3 regions of the Paenarthrobacter sp. E2MeOHC11 genome follow, and region 2 is predicted to be linked to each of the others. Evidence: riboswitches for the same ligand, from Rfam matches in the RefSeq annotation. Region 2 holds a riboswitch; each other region holds the start of a gene.
The links. Region 2 has a riboswitch for thiamine pyrophosphate ahead of thiD (bifunctional hydroxymethylpyrimidine kinase/phosphomethylpyrimidine kinase). Riboswitches for the same ligand answer to the same signal wherever they lie in the genome.
Positions count from the first base shown of each region.

Region 1: another riboswitch for thiamine pyrophosphate. It lies ahead of ACSSVG_RS13035 (ECF transporter S component); the one in region 2 lies ahead of thiD (bifunctional hydroxymethylpyrimidine kinase/phosphomethylpyrimidine kinase).
Region 3: another riboswitch for thiamine pyrophosphate. It lies ahead of thiO (glycine oxidase ThiO); the one in region 2 lies ahead of thiD (bifunctional hydroxymethylpyrimidine kinase/phosphomethylpyrimidine kinase).

Region 1 covers NZ_CP196673.1:2,776,146-2,783,160, reverse strand. Annotated here, with positions in the region: gene ACSSVG_RS13055 (penicillin acylase family protein) at 1-855, shown strand, start outside; gene ACSSVG_RS13050 (GNAT family N-acetyltransferase) at 894-1,493, shown strand; gene ACSSVG_RS13045 (energy-coupling factor transporter transmembrane component T family protein) at 1,580-2,374, opposite strand; gene ACSSVG_RS13040 (ABC transporter ATP-binding protein) at 2,371-3,963, opposite strand; gene ACSSVG_RS13035 (ECF transporter S component) at 3,963-4,583, opposite strand; TPP riboswitch at 4,660-4,796, opposite strand; gene ACSSVG_RS13030 (NUDIX hydrolase) at 5,030-5,722, shown strand; gene ACSSVG_RS13025 (DUF4235 domain-containing protein) at 5,759-6,019, shown strand; gene mnhG (monovalent cation/H(+) antiporter subunit G) at 6,105-6,497, opposite strand; gene ACSSVG_RS13015 (MrpF/PhaF family protein) at 6,487-6,765, opposite strand; gene ACSSVG_RS13010 (Na+/H+ antiporter subunit E) at 6,762-7,015, opposite strand, start outside.
Region 2 covers NZ_CP196673.1:4,237,069-4,244,083, reverse strand. Annotated here, with positions in the region: gene obgE (GTPase ObgE) at 1-1,180, opposite strand, end outside; gene rpmA (50S ribosomal protein L27) at 1,336-1,599, opposite strand; gene rplU (50S ribosomal protein L21) at 1,662-1,970, opposite strand; gene thiD (bifunctional hydroxymethylpyrimidine kinase/phosphomethylpyrimidine kinase) at 2,347-3,864, opposite strand; TPP riboswitch at 3,855-3,953, opposite strand; gene ACSSVG_RS19725 (Rne/Rng family ribonuclease) at 4,144-7,015, opposite strand, start outside.
Region 3 covers NZ_CP196673.1:3,793,165-3,800,179, reverse strand. Annotated here, with positions in the region: gene ACSSVG_RS17720 (4a-hydroxytetrahydrobiopterin dehydratase) at 42-377, opposite strand; gene ACSSVG_RS17715 (thiazole synthase) at 410-1,222, opposite strand; gene thiS (sulfur carrier protein ThiS) at 1,226-1,462, opposite strand; gene thiO (glycine oxidase ThiO) at 1,459-2,724, opposite strand; TPP riboswitch at 2,717-2,835, opposite strand; gene thiE (thiamine phosphate synthase) at 2,863-3,528, shown strand; gene ACSSVG_RS17695 (ferritin-like fold-containing protein) at 3,550-4,218, opposite strand; gene ACSSVG_RS17690 (RNB domain-containing ribonuclease) at 4,260-5,756, shown strand; gene ACSSVG_RS17685 (DEAD/DEAH box helicase) at 6,035-7,015, shown strand, end outside.

The DNA.
Region 1 (7,015 bases), 1.5 Mb from region 2:
AACGACCGCGCGGCGGGAGGCGGCGACGCCGTAGCCATGGAGTTCGCGCCGGCGCACCGGGCCTTGCGGATCCGCGATTTGCTGGAGGCCGCCCCGTCCGGGACCTTGACCGTGGATGACATGCAGGCTATCCACACGGACACCTCGCTGGGTCCGTGGCCATTCTTCCGGTCACTGCTTGAAGGGATCGATGCCGACGATTTGTCCCGTGAGGCCAAGGTGTTGCGTTCGCAGCTGTTCGAGTGGGATGGCCGCATGGATGCCGGGAGCCACCGCGCTGCCGTTTTCGCAGCGTGGCGGGGCGCGTTGGTACAGCGCCTCGCGCGGCACTCCGCCCTTGCTCCGCTGAACGAGCCCACCGGCTACTCCCCCTTGTTCGGGCCGTGGTTGTCCGTGGTATCCCGCGTTGGTTTTGCCCTGGAGACCCTCCTGCTCCGCGGCTCAGAGCTTGGCATCAACGTTGGCGTGGAAGCTGCGGCCGGGCTTGAAGACGTTGCGTTGGAGGAAGCCATGCTCAATGGCTCTACCTGGGGCGACCGGCACAAGCTCCTGCCCGTTCACGTCCTCCCCGGCGCCCTCGCGTCATCGGCACCAACGGCCGACCTGAGCGGAGACACCGGGTGCGTCCTCTGCACCGAAAGCCTCCCCGGAGTAGACGACCGAAGTTTCCGTGGGCCCGTGGCCCGTTACGTTTGGGACCTGTCCGATCGGCGAAACAGCCGATGGATTGTCCCCTTCGGCGCCTTGGGTACGCCGGACCACCAGCATTTTGCCGACCAACTCCCCCTGTGGACCGCCGGGCAACTCGCCCCTGTGGTCACTGACTGGTCGGCCCTGGCCAAAGACATTCCCTAACCAACCCCGTTCACCGCATCAGCCCCCCGAAGGAAATCATGACCACCACCACCGAGGACTACTCCGTCCGTACCACCGTCTACTCAGAAGACCTCGAAGGATGGGGTGAGCTGCGCCTGGTTCCGCTGGTTCCCGGCGAGGACATCGACCTCATCTTCGAGTGGGTTACCCAGCCCCGCGCCAAGTTCTGGGGAATGACCGAAAACTCCCGTGAGGAAGTCCTGGGGATCTACGAGTTCCTTGACTCGTTGGAGACCCACCACACGTTCCTTGCCGTCCTTGACGGAGAGCCGTTGGCACTCTTCCAAACGTACGAGCCCCTGCACGATCCCGTCGGCGAGGCCTATCCCGCCCGGGAGGCCGACATCGGCATGCACTTGCTGCTCGCTCCGGCCACGCGGCCCATTCCGCACTTCACGCCAAAGCTCGGCACTGCCCTCATCCAGTACATGTTCACCTTGCCGGGCAAGGACCGGATCGTGGTGGAGCCGGACTCCCGCAACGCCAAAGCCCTGCGCCGCCTGGAAGCCACCTGCTTTGAGCTGGGACCCATCATCCAGCTTGCGGAGAAGGAGGCCCAGTTGGGGTTCCTGACACGGGCAGGCTTTGACGAGATCCAGGAACAGAAGGCTCCCTAGTCCCCCATCACACAAGGCGAAGTGCCGCCGGCGCCCCCAACAGGCCGGCGGCACGCTTGTGCCCAGCTCGTTAGCGCGTGAAAGCGCTAGCGCCAGACAAAACTCCAGGTTCCAGCGCCTACAGCCGTGAGCACTGCACCCGCTGCGATGATCACACCGCCAAGGACCACCCAGGCGTCCAGCATCGAATACGTGGATTCGCGCGCCCACGTTCGCTGACCTCCGCCGAAGCCGCGCGCTTCCATGGTTACTGCCAGCCGCGAAGCCCTCCTTACGGCCTGGACCAAGAGCCCGAAGCTCTGGCCCAGCATGGCCTTCAGCCGCTGGAGCGGGCTGCCCTGCGAACCCACGCCGCGGGCACGGCGGGCCATGCCGATGGTCTGCCACTCCTCCGCCATCAGGCCCACCAGCCGCATTGCTGCCAGGGAGCCCAGGACAAAGCGGTGCGGCAGCTTTGCTTTCTGCGCCAGCGCATCGGCCAGGTCAGTCGGATCCGTGCAGGTCATCAGCAGGATCGCCGGGAGGGCAATCGCCAAACCGCGCAGCATGAAACCCAGCCCCAGCTCCAGGGAACCTTCGCTGATGGACCAGAGTCCGACGTCGAGCAGTACAGCGCCGCTGTCCGCCGCCACAATCGCCGTGCTCCAGCCGCCGATCGCCGCCGCGATGATCAGGGGCCAGGCGCGCTGCCACAAGAGCCGCAGGGTAAGCCCGGCCAGCGGGAACAATGCCAGTTCCGCAACCAGCGCCGTGGACGCCGACACCCAGTCGATGGACAGGGCCAGTACCAGGGAAATCAGGAAAACCGATACGAACTTCGCCAAGGGGTTTGCACGCGTCAGCAGGGCATGGTTTCCGCGGATGTTCAGTGCGTCCCTCATGCCGCACCCGCTTCCTGATGCGCAACATTGCCCTGTGCCACAGGTCCCAGCCGCAGCTCCGTTCCCCCGAGTACTGCACTGAATTCCTGGTCGTGGGTCACCGAGACCACTGCCGTTCCGGCGTCCAACAACTCCGAAAGGAATGACGCCAGCTCAGCCCAGGTGTTGGCATCCTGGCCGAATGTGGGCTCATCCAGCACCAGGACCTTCGGATGCGCCGCCAGAACCGTGGCCACCGAAAGCCGCCGCTTTTCCCCACCGGACAACGTGTAGGGATTGGCGTCCACAAGGTGCGTCAGCCTCAGCCGCTCCAGCAGTTCATCCACGCGTTCCTCGCCATGGCCCAGATGCTTGGGGCCAAACATGAGCTCGTCCAGGACCTTGCCCGTGACAAACTGGTGCTCCGGTTCCTGGAACACCGTCCCGATGCGGGAAATCAACTGGTCAGCTTTCCACGTGAACGGGTCAATACCCGCCCCCTCGGAAAGCTCGACGGCGGCACTCACCGCACCGTCCACCGGCGCCAAAAGGCCGGCCAACGTGAGAGCGAAAGTGGATTTGCCGGCACCGTTCGGTCCCGTGATGGTCAGGGCCTGGCCAGCCCTGACCTGTGCGCTGATGCCCGTTTGCACGGGAACAGGCGGGATGGTCTTGAAGCCTTTGCGCCGCGGTTTTTCCCGGGATACTGCGAGGTCCTGGGCTGCCAGGAGAAGCGTGGAAGTCTGGGGCCGGTTCTGCCGCGTCCGGGTTGCCGGAACGTATCCCGGCACCCACACGCCAGCCGCCATCAGCATGGTGCGTGCCTCGGACAGGACCTGCTCCGGAGGGCCGTCCAAGAGGACTCCGCCCGCGGCCTGCCCGGCGCCCGCAGCCGCGCTCGACCCCGCCACCGACCCTGGCTGCAGGACCACGATCCTGTCCACCAGGTCTTTCCACACAGAAACGCGGTGTTCCACCACAACCAGGGTGGCACCGGTCTTATCGAGGCAGCGCTTCACCGCATCACGGACCTCCAGCACACCCGCCGGATCCAAGTTGGCCGTCGGCTCGTCCAACAGGATCAGCCCGGGTCGCATCGCCAAAATGCCCGCAAGCGCAAGCCGTTGCTTCTGCCCTCCGGAGAGTGCCGCCGTTGGGTGATCCAGGGCCAAACCGCCGCCGGCAGCGGTGCGCAGCCCGACGTCGTCGAGCGCTTCATGGACGCGGGACCAGATCTCGTCCCGCGGCACGGCCAGGTTCTCGGCGCCGAAGGCGACGTCGTCACCCACGCGGGAGAGGACCACCTGGGTTTCGGGGTCTTGCTGCATCAGGCCGGCGCGGCCACGCTGTTCGCGGGGAGCAACGCCGTCGATCAGCAGGGAGCCGGTCTCGTCCGAGTCGTCTTCCTCATCACCCAGCACGCCGGCCAAGGCATGCAGGAGGGTCGATTTACCGGCGCCCGAAGGACCCAGCAGCAACACCCGTTCGCCAGGTTCGATCCGAAGGTCCAGACCCTCAATGGCAGGCTGGGCCCGGCCGGCATGCCGCCACCCCCAGCCCTCGGCTGAGATGGCGGCAGGCCTGACCGTGCCGCTTTGAGTCGCGGACATCAGCTGAAGACTGGCTCCGAAGCGGCCTTGCGCGACGCGAAGGAGCTCAGGACGCCGGTCTTCGCCAGGCCGCGGGTGGCGACCCAGGACAGTGCGCCTGCGATGATCGCGCCGGAAATGGTGGTGAAGCTGATGTAGGCAAGCTTGTCGATTGCCTCGTACGCGATGTTCCAGCCCCACGGAAGGAAGGAGTCGTTCAGGCCGCAGAAGAGGCCTGCGCCCGCGCCGGCGAGGAGGGCCGTGGGCAGGTTGAACTTCTTGTAGCGGAAAGCGGCGAAGATGAGCTCGGCGCCGAGTCCCTGCAGGACTCCGGAGATCAGCACTGTGGTGCCGTACTGCGAGCCCATGATGAGCTCACCGGTGGCAGCGACGGCTTCGCAGAACAACGCTGCGCCCGGCTTGCGGATAATGAGCATGCCCAGGACCGCGGGGATCATCCAGCCACCGGCGATCAGGCCGGTGAGGGGAGGGTACGTCGCGTTCAGGGGAATGGATACCAATGCAGCGCCCTGGGACCAGGCCCAGAAGATCACGCCGCCGGCGATGGCGATCAGAGCCGCCACAACGATGTCTACAACACGCCAGTTATAACTGGTCTTCTTCACGTTTACCGTGGTCATTTTCTGCCTCCTGAGGTACAGGAGGGGAAAGTGCTACCCGGATTCTCCAGCCGGCCTGCGCCGTCCGGATCCGGACACTCTGAGAAGCTCGACTCCCTTGCGCCGGTACTAACCGGATCAGGTTCGAGGGTCTGCGGCTGTCCGCACTCTCAGCGCCCTCGCGTCTCCTGCATCTCTGCAGGGTCCGACGGCGGCGCTCCCCTGTCGTTATCAAATCTGCCCTGATGGGCGGGTTCAGTTTACACCTGCGTCCATGGCGGGCGCTGGCCCGTTGCCCGCCTATGGTCACAATCGGATCAGCGCGCCCCGGGCCGGACGCGTTCCAGGCGTGCGTTGCGAGGCCCGCCCTACACCCCTCCCGCCGGTTTTGGCCTGCACACCAGGCCCCACAACGAGACCTGAGAGAATGATCCAGCAGACTCGACCGCGGCAAAGGGGCATATCTCATGACGGACCTACCCAAGCAGGATCACCCCGCAAGCGACACCACGGCGCCGGAACCTCGCCTTGCCGCCAGCGTCATCCTGCTCCGCAACGCCCCCGGCGGTCTCGAAGCCTTCGTCCAGCACAGGGTCAGCACCATGGACTTCGCTGCCGGAATGGTGGTGTTCCCGGGAGGCCGGGTGGATGCTGCGGACACGTCCGGCTGGGACTACCCCGCGGAGCTGCTCCAACACCACGCGGCCCAGTGGCGCCAAAGCTCCATAGGCGCTAATCCTGCGCAGGCGACCACGAGCGCGGGTACGGTCCTCACAGCCGCACTCCGGGAAGTCCAGGAGGAGGCGGGCCTGAGCATCCACTCCGCCGACCTCCGTCCATGGGCCAACTGGGTCACCCCGACGGACATGCCCAAGCGCTTCGACACCTACTTCTACATCGCCAAGCCTGCGCCAGGGGCTGAGCCCCAGCACCAAACCACTGAGGCCTGGCAGTCTCTGTGGATGCCAGTGGACGGAATTCTGGCGGCAGAGGCGGCCGGAACACTGAAACTGATGCCGCCCACCTATTACCTGCTGAAGGAAATCGCAGGGTTCGGCTCAGTGGAAGCGGTGTGGTCCGCGGAGCACACCGTCGTTCCGGTGCTCGCCCCGGTGGGTTCCATGGCCGCGTTCCTCAAGGAACGGGAAAACCGCCGGTAACAGCGTCCGCCCGGCCTTTACGGCTAGGCTGGGGACATGAACCTCTTCTTCAAGCTGCTGGGTACCGGAGTGAGCCTCGGAGCAGGCTTCGTCGGAACCAAACTCGTCAATAAAGGGTGGGAAAAGGCCACTGGCAACAAGCCACCCACAGGCAACGATGACTTGGAGACGAGCCTGCGCTCGGCCCTGACATTCGCCTTGATCTCTGCGTTCGTGAGCACCCTCATCCAGGTACTCGCCAGCCGCGGGACGCAGCGTGCCATCGCCCGCTTCGCCAAATCCAAGGACATCGTCTAGGCACCACCCGGACAACATGCAAGCGCGGGGCCACCATCAGTGGCCCCGCGCTTTTTGCCTATCAGTCGTTCAGATGAGCAGCCGTTCAGCGGTCGTTGCCAGGCTCTTGCCCGGCGGCCGCCCGTTGAACCACTGCCTCGAGTTCATCTTTGGTGAGCATCTCGCGGTGACCGTGCTTGGTGCGGTAGGCGGAGCGACCCACCATGTGGGCAGAAACGGGCGCCGTCAGCAGCTGGAAGATCCATGCCACCAGCAGGACCGGCCACACCCACCAGGTGCGCATCTGCAGGCCTATGGCGGCAAGCATGAGGAACAAACCCAGTACCTGCGGCTTGGTGGCAGCGTGCATGCGGCTCATAAGGTCCGGAAAACGGAGCAAGCCGATAGCAGCACCCAGGGACATCAGGGCGCCCACCACCAGGAACACGGCGGTCACACCATCGATCACGACATCGACGCCGGTGGGATCAGGACTCATTGTTCTGTTCCCTCCGCTCCGCCACAAACCGGGCAACTGTCACCGATCCGATAAAACCAATCACGGCCAGGGCTACCAGCAGCATCAGGTTGTTGAGGTGCCTGTTCATCGCCATGTCGATCGCGAGTGCAGCACCCAGGATTGCGAGCAGGACGTCCGAGGCCAGCACTCGGTCCAGCAAGGACGGGCCGATGGCTATGCGGACGATCGCACCTGCGGCAGCCAGGCTGAGGATTACAGCCGTGACCACGAGAATGGTTTCCTTCATCGCGTTGCCCCTTCCATTCCCGGACGTATTTCGGCCTTCAATGCTTCGACTTCTTCGCGCGTGCCCATGATCCTGATCAGCCGCGCTTCGATGGTTTGGACTTCGTCGCGAATTTTGTCGATGTCCGCTTCTTCATAGATGTTGAGCGCGTGCAGGTAGAGCGTGGATGTCGACCGGTCCACCTCCACCACAAGGGAGCCCGGTATCAGCGAGATGACGTGCCCGGTGGCCGTCACCATCAGGTCCGAAT
Region 2 (7,015 bases):
ATCGGACAGGCTTTTCGCCCAGAACGCGGAACAGCGGCTCAAGGTTCTTTTCCTCGCGGCGGATCTTGAAACCGGACTCGTTGACTGCCCTCGGACGCAGGACGGGCGCGGCAACCTTCGGAGGAGCAATCGCTACTGCGTCGCGCGCTGCCTTGACGATCTCCGCCATGGCAAAGCCCAGCTGACGCAGGCCCTCATGGCTGGTGGCTGACACTTCGAAGACCCGGTATCCGCGTGCTTCCAGGTCCGGACGAACGAATTCGGCCATGTCCTTGCCATCGGGGAGATCCACCTTGTTAAGGACAACAAGCTTGGGACGTTCGTTCAGCGGAACAACCTCACCGTCAACACCGGCGTAGCTCATGTCAACCGCGTATTTCTCCAGTTCGGCCTCAATGATGGCGAGGTCGGACAGGGGGTCGCGGTCAGATTCGAGCGTTCCGCAGTCCAGGACGTGCACCAGCGCGGCGCAGCGCTCAACGTGGCGGAGGAAGTTGTGGCCAAGGCCCTTGCCTTCACTGGCGCCCTCGATCAGGCCCGGGACGTCGGCAATAGTGAAGCGGACTTCGCCGGCCTGAACCACACCAAGGTTGGGGATGAGGGTGGTGAAAGGGTAATCGGCGATCTTCGGCCGGGCGGCAGACATGGCAGCGATGAGGCTGGATTTACCGGCAGAGGGGAAACCAACCAACGCAATATCTGCGATGGACTTAAGTTCCAGGACAATGTCGCTGGATTCACCTTCGATGCCCAGCAGGGCAAAGCCCGGGGCGCGGCGCTTTTGCGATGAAAGGGAAGCATTGCCCAAGCCGCCCTGGCCACCGGCGGCTGCGATGAATTCGGTACCCTCGCCAACGAGGTCGGCCAGGACTTCGCCGTCCTTGGTCTTCACTACTGTGCCGTCAGGGACCGGAAGAATCAGTGTCTCGCCGTTCTTGCCACCACGCCAGTCGCCCATGCCCGGGCCACCGTTGGTGGCGTGGCGGTGGGGAGCGTGGTGGTAGTCCAGCAGCGTTGTGGTCTGGGCAGATACCCGCAGGATGACATCGCCACCGTTACCGCCGTTACCCCCATCGGGGCCGCCAAGCGGCTTGAACTTTTCCCGCTTTACGGAGACACAGCCGTGGCCGCCGGTTCCGCCGGATACGTGCAGGACTACCCGGTCTACAAAGCTCGCCACGTGGATCTCCTCAGTTGCTGTCTTACAGCGTTTGTTGCTGTTGCCAGCGCTGTTGCAAAACCAGCGCGCCTGTGGGCGCCCCAGTCGATTGTAATGCGGTTAAAAGAACGGTGGAGCGGGCCGATTGGCCCGCTCCACCGGTTCAGAACTTGTTGTTACTCTGCAGCTGCAGCAGCAACGATGTTCACTACGCGACGTCCGCGGCGAGTACCAAACTCAACCGCACCGGCCTGCAGGGCGAACAGGGTGTCGTCGCCACCGCGACCGACGCCTGCACCCGGGTGGAAGTGGGTTCCACGCTGGCGAACGATGATTTCGCCTGCGGAAACTACCTGACCACCGAAGCGCTTTACGCCCAGGTACTGAGCGTTGGAGTCACGACCGTTGCGAGTGGAACTCGCGCCTTTTTTGTGTGCCATGTGAAATGCCTGCCTCTAAATTTCTGGGGAAACTGAAAAACCTGAACAGCGGGTAACGAAAGTTACGCGATGCTGGTGATCTTGATCTTGGTCAGTTCCTGACGGTGACCCTGACGCTTCCGGTAGCCGGTCTTGTTCTTGAACTTCTGGATGACGATCTTCGGACCACGGAGGTCCTCGAGGATCTCAGCCGTGACCTTGACGTTGGCCAGTTCCGCAGCTGCGGAGGTGACCTTGTCGCCGTCAACCAGGAGCAAGGCGGGCAGCTCAAGCGTGCTGCCGGCTCCACCGGGGACGCGGTTAAGCGTTACGTAGTCTCCAACGGAAACTTTTTCTTGGCGGCCGCCTGCGCGGACAATCGCGTACACCACTTGGGTACTCACTTCTCTCGACGTTTATAACTAAATTTGCGTGCGGAACCTTGAACCGGAATCAGGCCTGGTTCGCGCTGTGCCTCAACGCCGTGGACTTCTGATCGAAGTCCGCGAGTCATCCCATGAACAATTCCAAGGGGCATAACCCAAGTGTTGGCGTAAGCACCGAAGATCAAGATTACGCTAGTTTGACCTTCAGCTGCAAATGAGGCCGGGTCCGGAGGCTACCGCGTGACTTGCGTCACCAGTTGTAACGGACTCTCCCGGCACCGTGCCCATACAGCCTACAGGGTTTGGGCACAATTAACGCGATTAAGCCCGCGACGCGCGGTAGTGCCGGCTTATCCGGACGCTGAAAGATCCAGGAATCGGGCTACGCGTGAAGCCGTGGAGCATCGAAAAACGCTGTTTCATAGCGGCAGGACTGGGCGAAGGCCTCCACCATGGCGGCCCTTTCCCTCTCGGAAGCTGCCATCGCAGCGCCATCAGTGAAGTTGATCGCATTCCTGGTAGCGGCAGCGAAATCCTCGTCCGCGTACGTCGTGAGCCACGCCGCATAAGGGTGCTCCGTTGGAGCCCCTGCTTCCACGTACGCTGCATGGAGCTGCTGGCCCACTTCTGCGTACAGCCAGTAGCAAGGCAAAATTGCCGCGAGCACCACCGCATAACTACCGGAAGCCGAAGACGCCAGCAGATGGTCCACGTACGACTTCGTGACGGGACCGGTGGCCGTTGACGCCTCCCGGGTGCTCAACCAGTTCCGGTGAAGCTCCGATTCGACCTCAAGGCACTGCTGTGACGCTTTGGCCCAGAACAGCTGTTCCTTCTCGCTGGGAGCAAGGGCGCCGGCGCGGGCCAGGACCCTGGAGTACCCATTGAGGTAAATGGCGTCTTGGGCAAGGTAGTAGTTGAAGGCGGCTTCCGGAAGGCTGCCGGATTGCAAGCCGTCAATGAAGCTGAGCTTGTAGATTGCTTCAAGCTCCGGGGTCGCTTCCTTCCATAGCACCGACGCGAAATCTCCCGGCCTCGGGCCCGCATGGTGGTGGAAGTGGTGCACTGGTCCGCTTCCGTGGCCTACTTCGAGAATGTCGGAATGCGTCAACGCCTCGATCAACCATGGCTTCACCTGACGCAATGACGCCTCCCAGTCACCGGTACGGGCCTGCGCAGTGGCCAGGGCCGAGGACAGGGAACAGCCCGTGCCGTGACTGTTTGCCGTCTCCACCCGCGGACCGGGCACCTCGATGACGTCCTGCCGCAACAACCCGCTGGTGTTCACCAGCGCATCAGGGCATTCGGAACCGGCCAGATGGCCACCCTTGACCAGCACGGTGTTGCCGCACTCAGCGGCCAGCCGCTTGCCCTGATCCAACGCCGAGGGCCAGTCAGCGGCCTCCGGCTCCCCCAGCAGCATGGCAAGTTCGGGCAGGTTAGGCGTGATCAGGTCTGCCAGCGGCAGGAGCTGGCGCAGGGCCTTCCCGGCGGACTCCCGCAGGAGGCGGTCACCGCTGGTGGCGACCATCACCGGGTCAAGGACCACGACGGCGGGACGCACCGCTTCGAGCCAGCCGCGGACTTCGTGGATCACGGCCGCGTCACCAAGCATCCCGATTTTGACTGCATCGATGGCAATATCATTGCTGATTGCCTCCAGTTGCTGGCGCAGGAACTCCACCGGAGGAACATGGACAGCACGGACTCCCACAGTGTTCTGCGCAGTCAGGGCGGTGATGGCTGCCATGCCGTAACCGCCATGGGCTGCGATGCTCTTCAGATCAGCCTGGATACCTGCGCCGCCGGATGGGTCCGAGCCTGCGATGCTCAGTACCCGCGGTATTTGCCGGCCGGAAACGGCCAACGGGTAGACGGGAGAATACGACGTTGAAGTCATGGGGACATCCCTTCGCCGGTGCTAACCGGACAGGTTCAACGGGTCTGGATCTCAGCCTGGCCCAACGCCCGGCACCCCGTGTCAGTCCCCAAGCGTAGCCGGGAAGGGCTCGGTCCCGGGAACCGTGCCACGCCAATGGCCGGATATGACTGTCAATGCCTTCATCCACCTGACCAACGCATTCGCGAAGCCGGGCTTGCAGTGGACAGCAAAGGGCCCTGCACCACCCGCCTGTGGCGGATCGTGCAGGGCCCTCATGCTTGGGTTTCCTTGCCCGTGCTAGAGCTCGGAAGCCGGTACCCCAACCCCCAGGATAATGGGCTCCTCGGACGCTGCCTTCTTGGCCGGTTCCATGGGTGCTTTGGCCTCGTGTGCCGTTCCTTGACCAACCGAGGCAGTCACCTCATGGTGCTCGACGCTTGTTTCGTTAGCCGCACCTTGCGCCCTGCTCGCGCTGCGGTTGCGGCGGCCACGGCGGGCCCGCGAGGCGGGAACAGCTTCGGGATCCGCTTCGACGGCCTTCGGAGCAAACAGCGCTTCGGGCTTTTCCTCAGGAGCTGCGCCAAGGTGGGAGAACGCTTCAGCCAGGAGATCAAGGCTCATGGCAGGCTTTGCGGCCGGCGGTTCTTCGTGGTGTTCACCGAACGGCAAAGCAACTTCCTCCCCACCGAAACGCAGGACCGGCGTGGACCTGCCTTCGCGAACTGCGGCTTCCTCTGCCTCGGCGGGCGCCACGGACTGAGCGGCAGACTCCTGCTGTCCAGCTGCCCGTGCCTGTTCTTCTGCACGGTGGACTTCGTCGTCGTGCAGGTGCGCGGCATGGGCGGCAGCGGCAATCGTGGCCAAAGCAGCCCTGGTCGCCTCGGCCTTGGCCTGCTTCGCCGGATCCTGGGGCTCAGCGGGAGCAGCCGGCGCAGCCGGCGTCGACGTGGTGGTGTGGACCTGCGCGGACGCTTCGGCAACGGGCTGTCCCCCGCCCTTGCCCCGGCGACGCTTGCGTTCCGTGCGGCCAGCAGGCTGCTGGGTCTCCGTGTGGGGGCGGTGGTGTTCGGCGGCCACGACGTTGGCGCGGCGGTGCTCCACAGGTTCATCGTGCGTCACGACGCCCCGGCCGGCACAATGCTCGCACTGCTCACCGAAGACCTCCAAGAGGCCGGTGCCCATGCGCTTACGGGTCATCTGGACGAGGCCCAGCGACGTCACTTCGGCCACTTGGTGCTTGGTGCGGTCGCGGCCAAGGCATTCCACCATGCGCCGGAGGACGAGGTCGCGGTTTGATTCAAGGACCATGTCGATGAAGTCGATGACGATGATGCCACCGATATCACGCAGCCGGAGCTGGCGAACTACTTCCTCGGCCGCTTCAAGGTTGTTCTTGGTGACCGTCTCCTCAAGGTTTCCGCCACTGCCGGTGAACTTGCCGGTGTTAACGTCCACTACGGTCATGGCTTCGGTGCGGTCGATGACCAACGAGCCACCTGACGGGAGGAAGACCTTCCGTTCCAGCGCCTTGTGGATCTGCTCGTCGATGCGCCACGCAGAGAAGATGTCCTGGTCCTTGGTCCACTTTTCAAGGCGGCCCACCAGATCTGGGGCGACGTAGGTCACGTAGGCTTCAATGGTGTCCCAGGCGTCGTCGCCGGAGACGATCAGCTTGGAGAAGTCCTCGTTGAAGACATCGCGGACAACCTTGATGGTCAGGTCCGGTTCGCCGTACAGCAGTTCCGGAGCCAGCACCTTGGTCGAGGAAGCCTGCCCCTCGATGCCTTCCCACTGCGCGCGGAGGCGGTTGATATCGTGCGTCAGCTCTTCCTCCGACGCTCCTTCTGCGGCCGTGCGGACAATGACACCGGCGTTTTCCGGCAAACGATCCTTCAGGATCCGCTTGAGGCGGTTACGTTCGACGTCCGGCAACTTGCGGGAGATGCCGGTCATGGAACCGCCCGGCACGTACACAAGGTAGCGGCCCGGCAGGGAAATCTGGCTGGTGAGGCGGGCACCCTTGTGACCCACGGGGTCCTTGGTGACCTGGACCAGGACGGAGTCGCCGGACTTCAGGGCGTTCTCGATCCGGCGCGGCTGGCCTTCGAGGTTGACCGCGTCCCAGTTGACTTCACCGGCGTACAACACTGCGTTTCGGCCGCGTCCGATGTCCACGAACGCCGCCTCCATGGACGGAAGGACGTTCTGGACTTTGCCCAGGTAAACGTTGCCGATCAAGGAGTCCTGCTGGGTCTTGGAAACGAAGTGCTCAGCCAGCACACCGTCTTCCAGGACACCAATCTGTATTCTGTCGTCGCGCTGGCGGACGATCATCTGGCGGTCCACCGACTCGCGGCGGGCCAGGAACTCGGCCTCGGTGATGACTTGGCGGCGGCGTCCGGTCTCGCGGGATTCCCGACGACGCTGCTTCTTGGCCTCAAGCCTGGTGGAGCCCTTGACGCTGGTTACGCGGTTGGACGGGGCTGTCTCCGTCACAGGGCGGGGAGCACGGACGCGGGTCACCGTGTTGGGCGGATCGTCGTCCGACCCTCCGGTCAATTCAAGATCCTGGTCGCCACGGCGGCGGCGACGGCGACGGCGTGACGTCACGCCTTCATCGAGGGCTTCGGTCGCTGGAGCTTCCTCGTCCTCGGATTCGCTGCCATCTTCGGCTTCGTTCTCTTCGCGCTCGGTTCCACGACGTCCCCGGCGGCCACGGCTCCGACGACGACGCCGGCTGCCGGCATCGTCCAACTCACCTTCAGCGCCGGATTCGGTTTCCGCTTCCGGTTCCTCGTCTTTTTCTTCGACGGCGGCAACGCGCGGGACCGTGGTGAGGTCCGGGGCCTGGAAAATCATGGATGTGATGGAAACAGGCTCCATGAACAGGGACGTGGACGCAGCGGGAGCAGCGTCGTCCTCCGCCCCTTCGGCCTCCGCTTCTTCGGACGCGGGCTCTTCAGCGGCTACCGCAGCAACAGGGGCCACGGGCTGGGTGGGTGCATCCGGCGTCGTGGTTTCTGCGGCGGCAGGCTCTTCTACCGGCTCGGCCTTGGGCTTGGCAGCACGACGACGGCGGACCGGCTTTTCAGGGGCAGGCTCGGCTGCAGCTTCGGGCTGGCTCTCCACGGCAGCTTCAGGCGCCGCAGTGGCGTCGTCACCCAAACCG
Region 3 (7,015 bases), 440 kb from region 2:
GGGTGATGGTCACTGTTGCTTTAACGCTCCGCCAGTCCTGTTCAGGCGCCCCGATAGCGCTCCGGCTGGGCGGCGGCACCAATCCCGGCTGCGGCCTCACTCACGGAAGCCGCGGCGGCGACGTCGCGTTGGGTCACCTGCCCACCCGCATCGTGGGAGACGTAGCGCACGAACACCCGGTTGTAACGCCAGTCAAGATCCGGATGATGGTTTTGTTCTTCGGCGATCCGGCCGATCGCGGCGATAAGAGCCAGGGCAAGGGCCGCCGTCGGGGTTTTATAGACGGTGACGAGGCCATCCTGATATCTCCAGTCCGGAAGGTCCCGAAGAGCGCCTTCGACATCCGCCTGAGTCAGGTGGTCATCGTTGCCCGCCACGACTACTCCTTCCACACAGGAGAACCCTGCATCTAGAGGAACTCCGCCCGGCCCTCCATGGCTGAGGACGCCAAGGCGTGCTCTCGCCGCGGAATCCGGCCTGCTTGCTTGGCCAGCCTACCGGCGATGACGGCGTGTTTGAAGGCTTCGCCCATCTGTACCGGGTTCTGCGCCCTGGTCACTGCGGTGGCCAACAGGACGGCGTCGCAGCCCAACTCCATGGCGAGGGCGGCGTCGGATGCCGTCCCGATTCCAGCATCGAGCACCACCGGAACTGAGGCCCGGGACACGATGAGCTCGATGTTGTGCGGGTTCAGGATGCCGAGGCCCGTCCCAATGGGTGAGCCCAACGGCATGACGGCAGTGGCTCCCAGGTTCTCGAGCCTGAGTGCCAGTACGGGATCATCATTGGTATAGGCGAAAACCTTGAAGCCCCGGTTCACCAGTTGTTCCGTTGCATCCACCAGCTCCACGGCGTCCGGAAGCAGTGTGTGTTCGTCCGCGATGACTTCCAGCTTCACCCAGTCGGTCTCCAGGGCCTCGCGCGCCAGTTCAGCGGTCATCACGGCGTCCTTGGCAGTGAAGCAACCCGCCGTGTTGGGCAGCACGCGGATGCCATGGTCCACAAGGAGTTGGAAGAGCGATCCGGTTTCGGCCGGCGAGTAGCGCCGCATGGCCACAGTGGTGAGCTCGGTCCCGGAGGCCAGGAGTGCGGCGCCCAGACCGTCCAGGCTCGGGGCACCTCCTGTCCCCATGATCAGGCGGGAGCCGAATTCGACGCCCTCGATCACCAGCGCGTCGGTAGGTACGTCCGTGGTGCGGACCTCAGTGTTTGCTGTTGTCATGCTTCAGCCTCCTTGGACTGCGGTAACGAGTTCGAGTTCGTCTCCGGCGGCGAGCGCTGTCGCAGACCATTGGCTGCGCGGCACCACCTCGGAATTGCGCGCGACGGCGACACCCAGCTTGCCGCCGTCGGCTGCCTGTCCGCGGTGGTCCAGGACGCGGCCGGTGACAGCGGTGACGAGTGTGCTGACGGAAGCGTCCTCCGGCACTGCGTGGTCGGATCCGTTGAGTTTGATGTTCATGCTGTTTCCTTACTCGGAACGTGTGCCGGCGTAAGAGCCCGCGATAGGGATGTGTTGGTGGCGAAACGGTCCGGACGGAAGTGCGCCCATCGGGGGTCTGCCGAACCGTTGATCAGGTCGCACACGATCCTGGCGGCCACGGGTGTCAGGAGAACACCGTGACGGAAGAATCCTGTGGCGATCACCAGCCCGTCAACGTCTCCGCTGGTAGTGGCGACGCGGCCAAGAAGCGGTGCATTATCCGGAGTCCCGGGGCGGGCCCGGGCTGTTGCTTCAAGGAGTTCCAATTCCGCCACGGCAGGGACCAGGGTTTGGGCATCCCGCAGAAGTTGATATACGCCGCCGGCTGAGACAGCGTTGGACGACGCAGACAAGCCGTCCTCGCGTTGGGTGGCCCCGATGACCACGGTGCCATCATCCCGGGGAACGATGTACACCGGTACGCCGCGCACCATGCCGCGGACTGTGGAAGTCACCAACGGCCGCAGGTGGTCGGGGACGCGAAGCCTGAGGATGTCGCCGTATACCGGCCTCACAGGAAGGCTGAGACCGTCAGGGAGTCCGGACAACTCCGCGGCCCCCAGACCGTTGGCCACCACGGTTTCACTGGCGTGGACAGTGGCGCCGGAGTCGAGCTCCACTCCTGAGACGCGCCCACCGTCCCACAACAACCGGCGGGCGCCGGCACGGACCCCGTACCCGTCATCCGTTCCGTGCACCCACGTAGCGTCCCGGTGCGAGTGGTTCTCCAGTTCAGTCACCAGGCAGGCCGCCAGCTTCCGGGGATCCACTTGGTGATCGGCCGGGATGTCGAAGGCGCAGGAGATTTGCGGGCTGAGGAGCGGCTCGCGCACCCTCGCGTCGCGAAGGGCCAGCGGTTCAACGGCCAGGCCGGCTCCAAGCTGTACGGCGCGGAGATCGGCGAGCGCCCTGCGGTCGGCGGCGTCGGCACCCACGGCGAGTGTCGGCGTCGCGCGGTATCCAGTGTCAGTACCTTCACGGGAAAGTGCGTCCGCGAAGGACGGCCACAGGTGCGAAGACTCCAGCATCAGTTCCAGGAGGTCTTCCTCCTGGTAGTGCAGTTCGCTGACAGGGGCAAGCATCCCTGCCGCAGCGTAAGTGGCTCCGGTTGCCGGTGCGGGATCGATCAGTGCCACCGAGCGGCCCAGCCGCCGGGCTCCGTGGGCGATGCCAAGGCCAATAATGCCGCCCCCAATGACCGCCACGTCTGCGTGGAGGGGGGTATGGCGGGATTCTGCCATTCGTTTCCTTCCCTACGCCGGTACTAGCCGGATCAGGTCAAGCGGTCGGCGCTGAAGCCCTCTCAGCCGGACGGTCATATAACGAACGTCGCGGCTCCCGCAGTACGTGCCCAGTTTAGAGGAACTACTCTGGTTTCCATGACCCAGCCTGATGCCCTCTCCGCCGCCCGCCTGTACTTGTGCACCGATGCCCGCAAACAGCAAGGCGATTTCGAAGACTTTGTGGACGCCGCTTTCGAGGGCGGCGTGGACATCATCCAACTCCGCGACAAGGCGCTGGAAGCGGCCGAAGAATTGGAAATGCTGGCTGTCCTGCGCAGCGTGGCCCAACGTCATGGAAAGCTTTGGGCAGTGAACGACCGCGCCGATGTTGCCGGTATTTCCGGGGCTCCGGTGTTCCATGTCGGCCAAAAGGACCTCCCTTTGACGGCCGCCCGGACCCTCCTGCCGAACGTCACGGGAATAGGCCTGTCCACGCACACCACTACGCAGATCGATGCCGCAATCGCCGCGTCGTCGAGCCCCACCGGACTGGACTATTTCTGTGTCGGCCCCGTCTGGGCAACACCGACCAAACCCGGTCGGCAAGCCGTCGGTCTGGACCTGGTCACATTTGCCGCGAAAGCGGTCAAACACGCAGAAGTGGATCTCCCCTGGTTCGCCATCGGCGGCATCGACCACAGCAACGTGGAGCAGGTGGTTGCCGCTGGCGCCAGCCGCATCGTCGTCGTCCGGGCCATCACTGAGGCCACGGATCCGACAGCGGCCGCCAAGTCGCTGTTGCAGGCACTGGACACCGTATAGCGGAAGCAAGCGGCCAGGAGGTTACGCAGTCAGGCCGAGGCCTGTCATCCGTCGTGCGTGCTTCTCGGCGAGCTCGCCGGTCAGCCTCTTGACTGCTGCACGGGCGTCGCCACCGCTCCTCAGCGTGGGCCCCAGCTGCGGGTGTTCCGTGCCGACGCGTTGGGCCTGCGTCAGTGCTTCGCCCACCAGGCGTCGGCCCCAGAGGGCCAGACGCGAGGCCAAGCGGGGGTCATCGGCCAGTGCCCGCCTGAGCAGGACACGCAGGACCTCCGTTGCCTGATCGGGAGAAGCCACGCGATCAACGAACTGTTGGGTCGTGGCATCAAGGAATACCGCGACGGCCCTGTAAAAGTCCGATGACACGGTATCGATGACGTAGGCCTTCATGACGGATTCGAACCAGTCCCCTGGCTTGGTGCGTTCATGGAAGTGGTCGAAGGAGCGCTGGAACGGCAGCATGGCCTCTTCGGGATCGATGCCCATCTCGGCCAGCCGATCGTTGAGGAGTGCAAAGTTTCCGTAGGCGCCCACGGCGATTTTTGCCAAGACTGAGCGGTCATGAAGCGTGGGGGCGTAGCGGGAATCGACGGAGAGCCGCCCAAACGCTGACAACTCGCCATATGCCATTGCTCCAAGCAGCTCCGCGGCGAGTTGCCCGGTTGAAGCTGCAGCGTCCGGGGAAGTGCCCATGATCCAAGACTATCCGCCGGATTCGGGCTAACCTGATTTTCGTGTCACATCATCGGATTGCACCCAACGTCGACGATTCGTCGGACCAGCTTGCCGCCGCACTGGCTGCCCTGAGGACCGAGCTGGACCTTCCTGGTGCATATCCGGCAGCGGCCGTAGCAGAAGCACGCCAAGCCGTGGAAACCCTGAAGTTGCCGGACCGGGACATGCGCGAAATCCCCTTCCTGACCATCGACCCTGCCACGTCGACAGACCTGGACCAGGCGTTGTTCATGGACCGCTCCGGTGACGGATACAAGGTTCTCTACGCCATCGCCGACGTGCCGGCCTTCGTGGTCCCCGGCGGCGCCCTGGATGCCGAGACACGGCAGCGCGGGCAGACGTTCTACGCTCCTGACGGGCGGATCCCCCTGCACCCGGAGGTCATCAGCGAGAACGCCGGAAGCCTGCTGGCCGGCCAGGTCTGCAGTGCGTTCGTCTGGGAATTCGAGCTGGATGCGCAAGCGGATGTGGTGGCAGTGTCGATGGCGCGCGCTGTTGTTCGCAGCACTTCCAAGCTGAGCTACACGGGCGCCCAGCAGCAGATCGACGACGGAACAGCCCCACCCGTCCTGCAACTCCTGAAAGAAGTTGGCCTCAAGCGCGTTGAACTCGAACGGCTGCGCGGGGGCGCAAGCCTCAACATGCCGGAACAGGAAATAGTACAAGCGACCGACGGCGGCGGGTACAGGATCGCTGCCGCCCCGTCCTTGCCTGTGGAGGACTGGAATGCCCAGATCTCCCTCATGACCGGCATGGCCGCCGCCCAACTGATGCTTGACGGGAAGGTTGGCATCCTGCGGACCATGCCCGCGCCGGACGACCGTTCGCTGCTCCATTTCAAACGGCAGACCGTCGCACTGGGAAAGCCTTGGGACGGCAAGACCTCCTACGGCGAATACCTCCGGACGCTGGACGCATCCGATCCCAAGCAACTGGCCATCCTGCACTCGGCCGGCACCTTGTTCCGCGGCGCCGGCTACACTCCGTTTGACGGGGAGGTGCCCGCCAATGTGGTTCAGGCAGCCATTGGAGCTCCCTACGCCCACACCACCGCACCGTTGCGGCGGCTCATTGACCGTTTTGTCCTGGTGATCTGCGAAGCCCTGAGCAATAACCACCCGATACCGGCCTGGGCGCGTGATGCCCTGCCCTCCCTGCCCGACATCATGGCGTCCTCGGATCAGCTGGCCGGACGCCTCGAGCGCGCCGCCTTGGACACTGTGGAAGCGGCGCTGGTGGCCAACCACGTCGGGCAGGAGTTTGACGCCGTGGTCATATCCGGGTCCAAGCCTTCAAACGGCAATGCCAACGGAAAAGGCACGGGCAACGGTAACGGCAATGGAAACGGGAGCGGTCCTTACGGCGTCGTCCAGATTGCCGAACCTGCCGTGACTGCCCGCTGCGACGGCGAGTTGGAGTCCGGGACCAACGTTCGGGTACGGCTGGTGAAGGCCGATATTGCCAGCAGGGAGATCCGGTTCCAACTGCTTCCCTGACGGCCTTCCCGGCGGCGATCCGGGCTTTGCCGGCGCCAGAGGATAGACTAAGCCTGTAGTAATGGATGCCCGGTCGTTGATTCAGTGAATTTTTGAACTCAACAAGCCCGCCCCTACGCGATCTTGAGATGTACCAACTGGTCACCAGTGCCAGTACTTAGATAGCCCGCGATCGGCTTCCACTGGATTTGCTTGCGCGCCCGTTCGTGCTCCGGTACGGCTCCGCCGCCCCCGTTGAGCATGCAGCGCCAATGCCCAAATGAATAAGGAAACTCCCTGTGAGTGAATTGCATACCCATGAAGTCCTGACGGACTCCACCGGAACTGAAACCATCGAGCCCGAGGAAACGATCACCTCGGATGAGACGCCCCACGAGATCGAAGAAAAGTCGTTCGCTGACTACAACGTCCGCGCGGACATTGTTGAGTCCTTGGCCGACGCCGGGATCACCCATCCCTTCCCCATCCAGGCAATGACCCTGCCCGTAGCCCTGAGCGGCCACGACATCATCGGCCAGGCCAAGACCGGTACAGGCAAGACACTGGGCTTCGGCATTCCCGCGCTCCAGCGTGTGGTCGGCCGCGACGACGCCGGCTACGAAAAGCTTGCTGTCCCGGGCGCACCCCAGGCCCTGGTGATCGTCCCCACGCGTGAACTCGCGGTGCAGGTTGCCAACGACCTCCAGACTGCTTCACGCAAGCGCAACGCCCGCATCGCGACCATCTACGGCGGCCGTGCCTACGAGCCCCAGATCGATGCCCTGCAGAAGGGCGTCGAAATCGTTGTCGGTACCCCGGGCCGCCTGATCGACCTCTACAAGCAGAAGCACCTGAGCTTGAAGAACGTCAAGATGGTGATTCTTGATGAGGCGGACGAAATGTTGGACCTTGGCTTCCTCCCGGACGTTGAGACCCTGATCGCCGGCACCCCTGCCGTTCGGCAGACGCTGCTCTTCTCGGCCACGATGCCCGGCCCCGTGATCGCGATGGCACGCCGCTACATGACGCAGCCAACCCACATCCGCGCTGCTGATCCGAACGATGAAGGCCTCACCAAGCGCGATATCCGCCAGCTCATCTACCGTGCCCACAGCATGGACAAGACCGAAGTCGTGGCACGTATCCTGCAGTCACGCGGGCGCGGCCGGACCATCATCTTCACCAAGACCAAGCGCACCGCAGCGAAAGTTGCCGAGGAACTCGTCGACCGCGGATTCGCCGCTGCGGCCATCCACGGCGACCTTGGCCAGGGTGCCCGC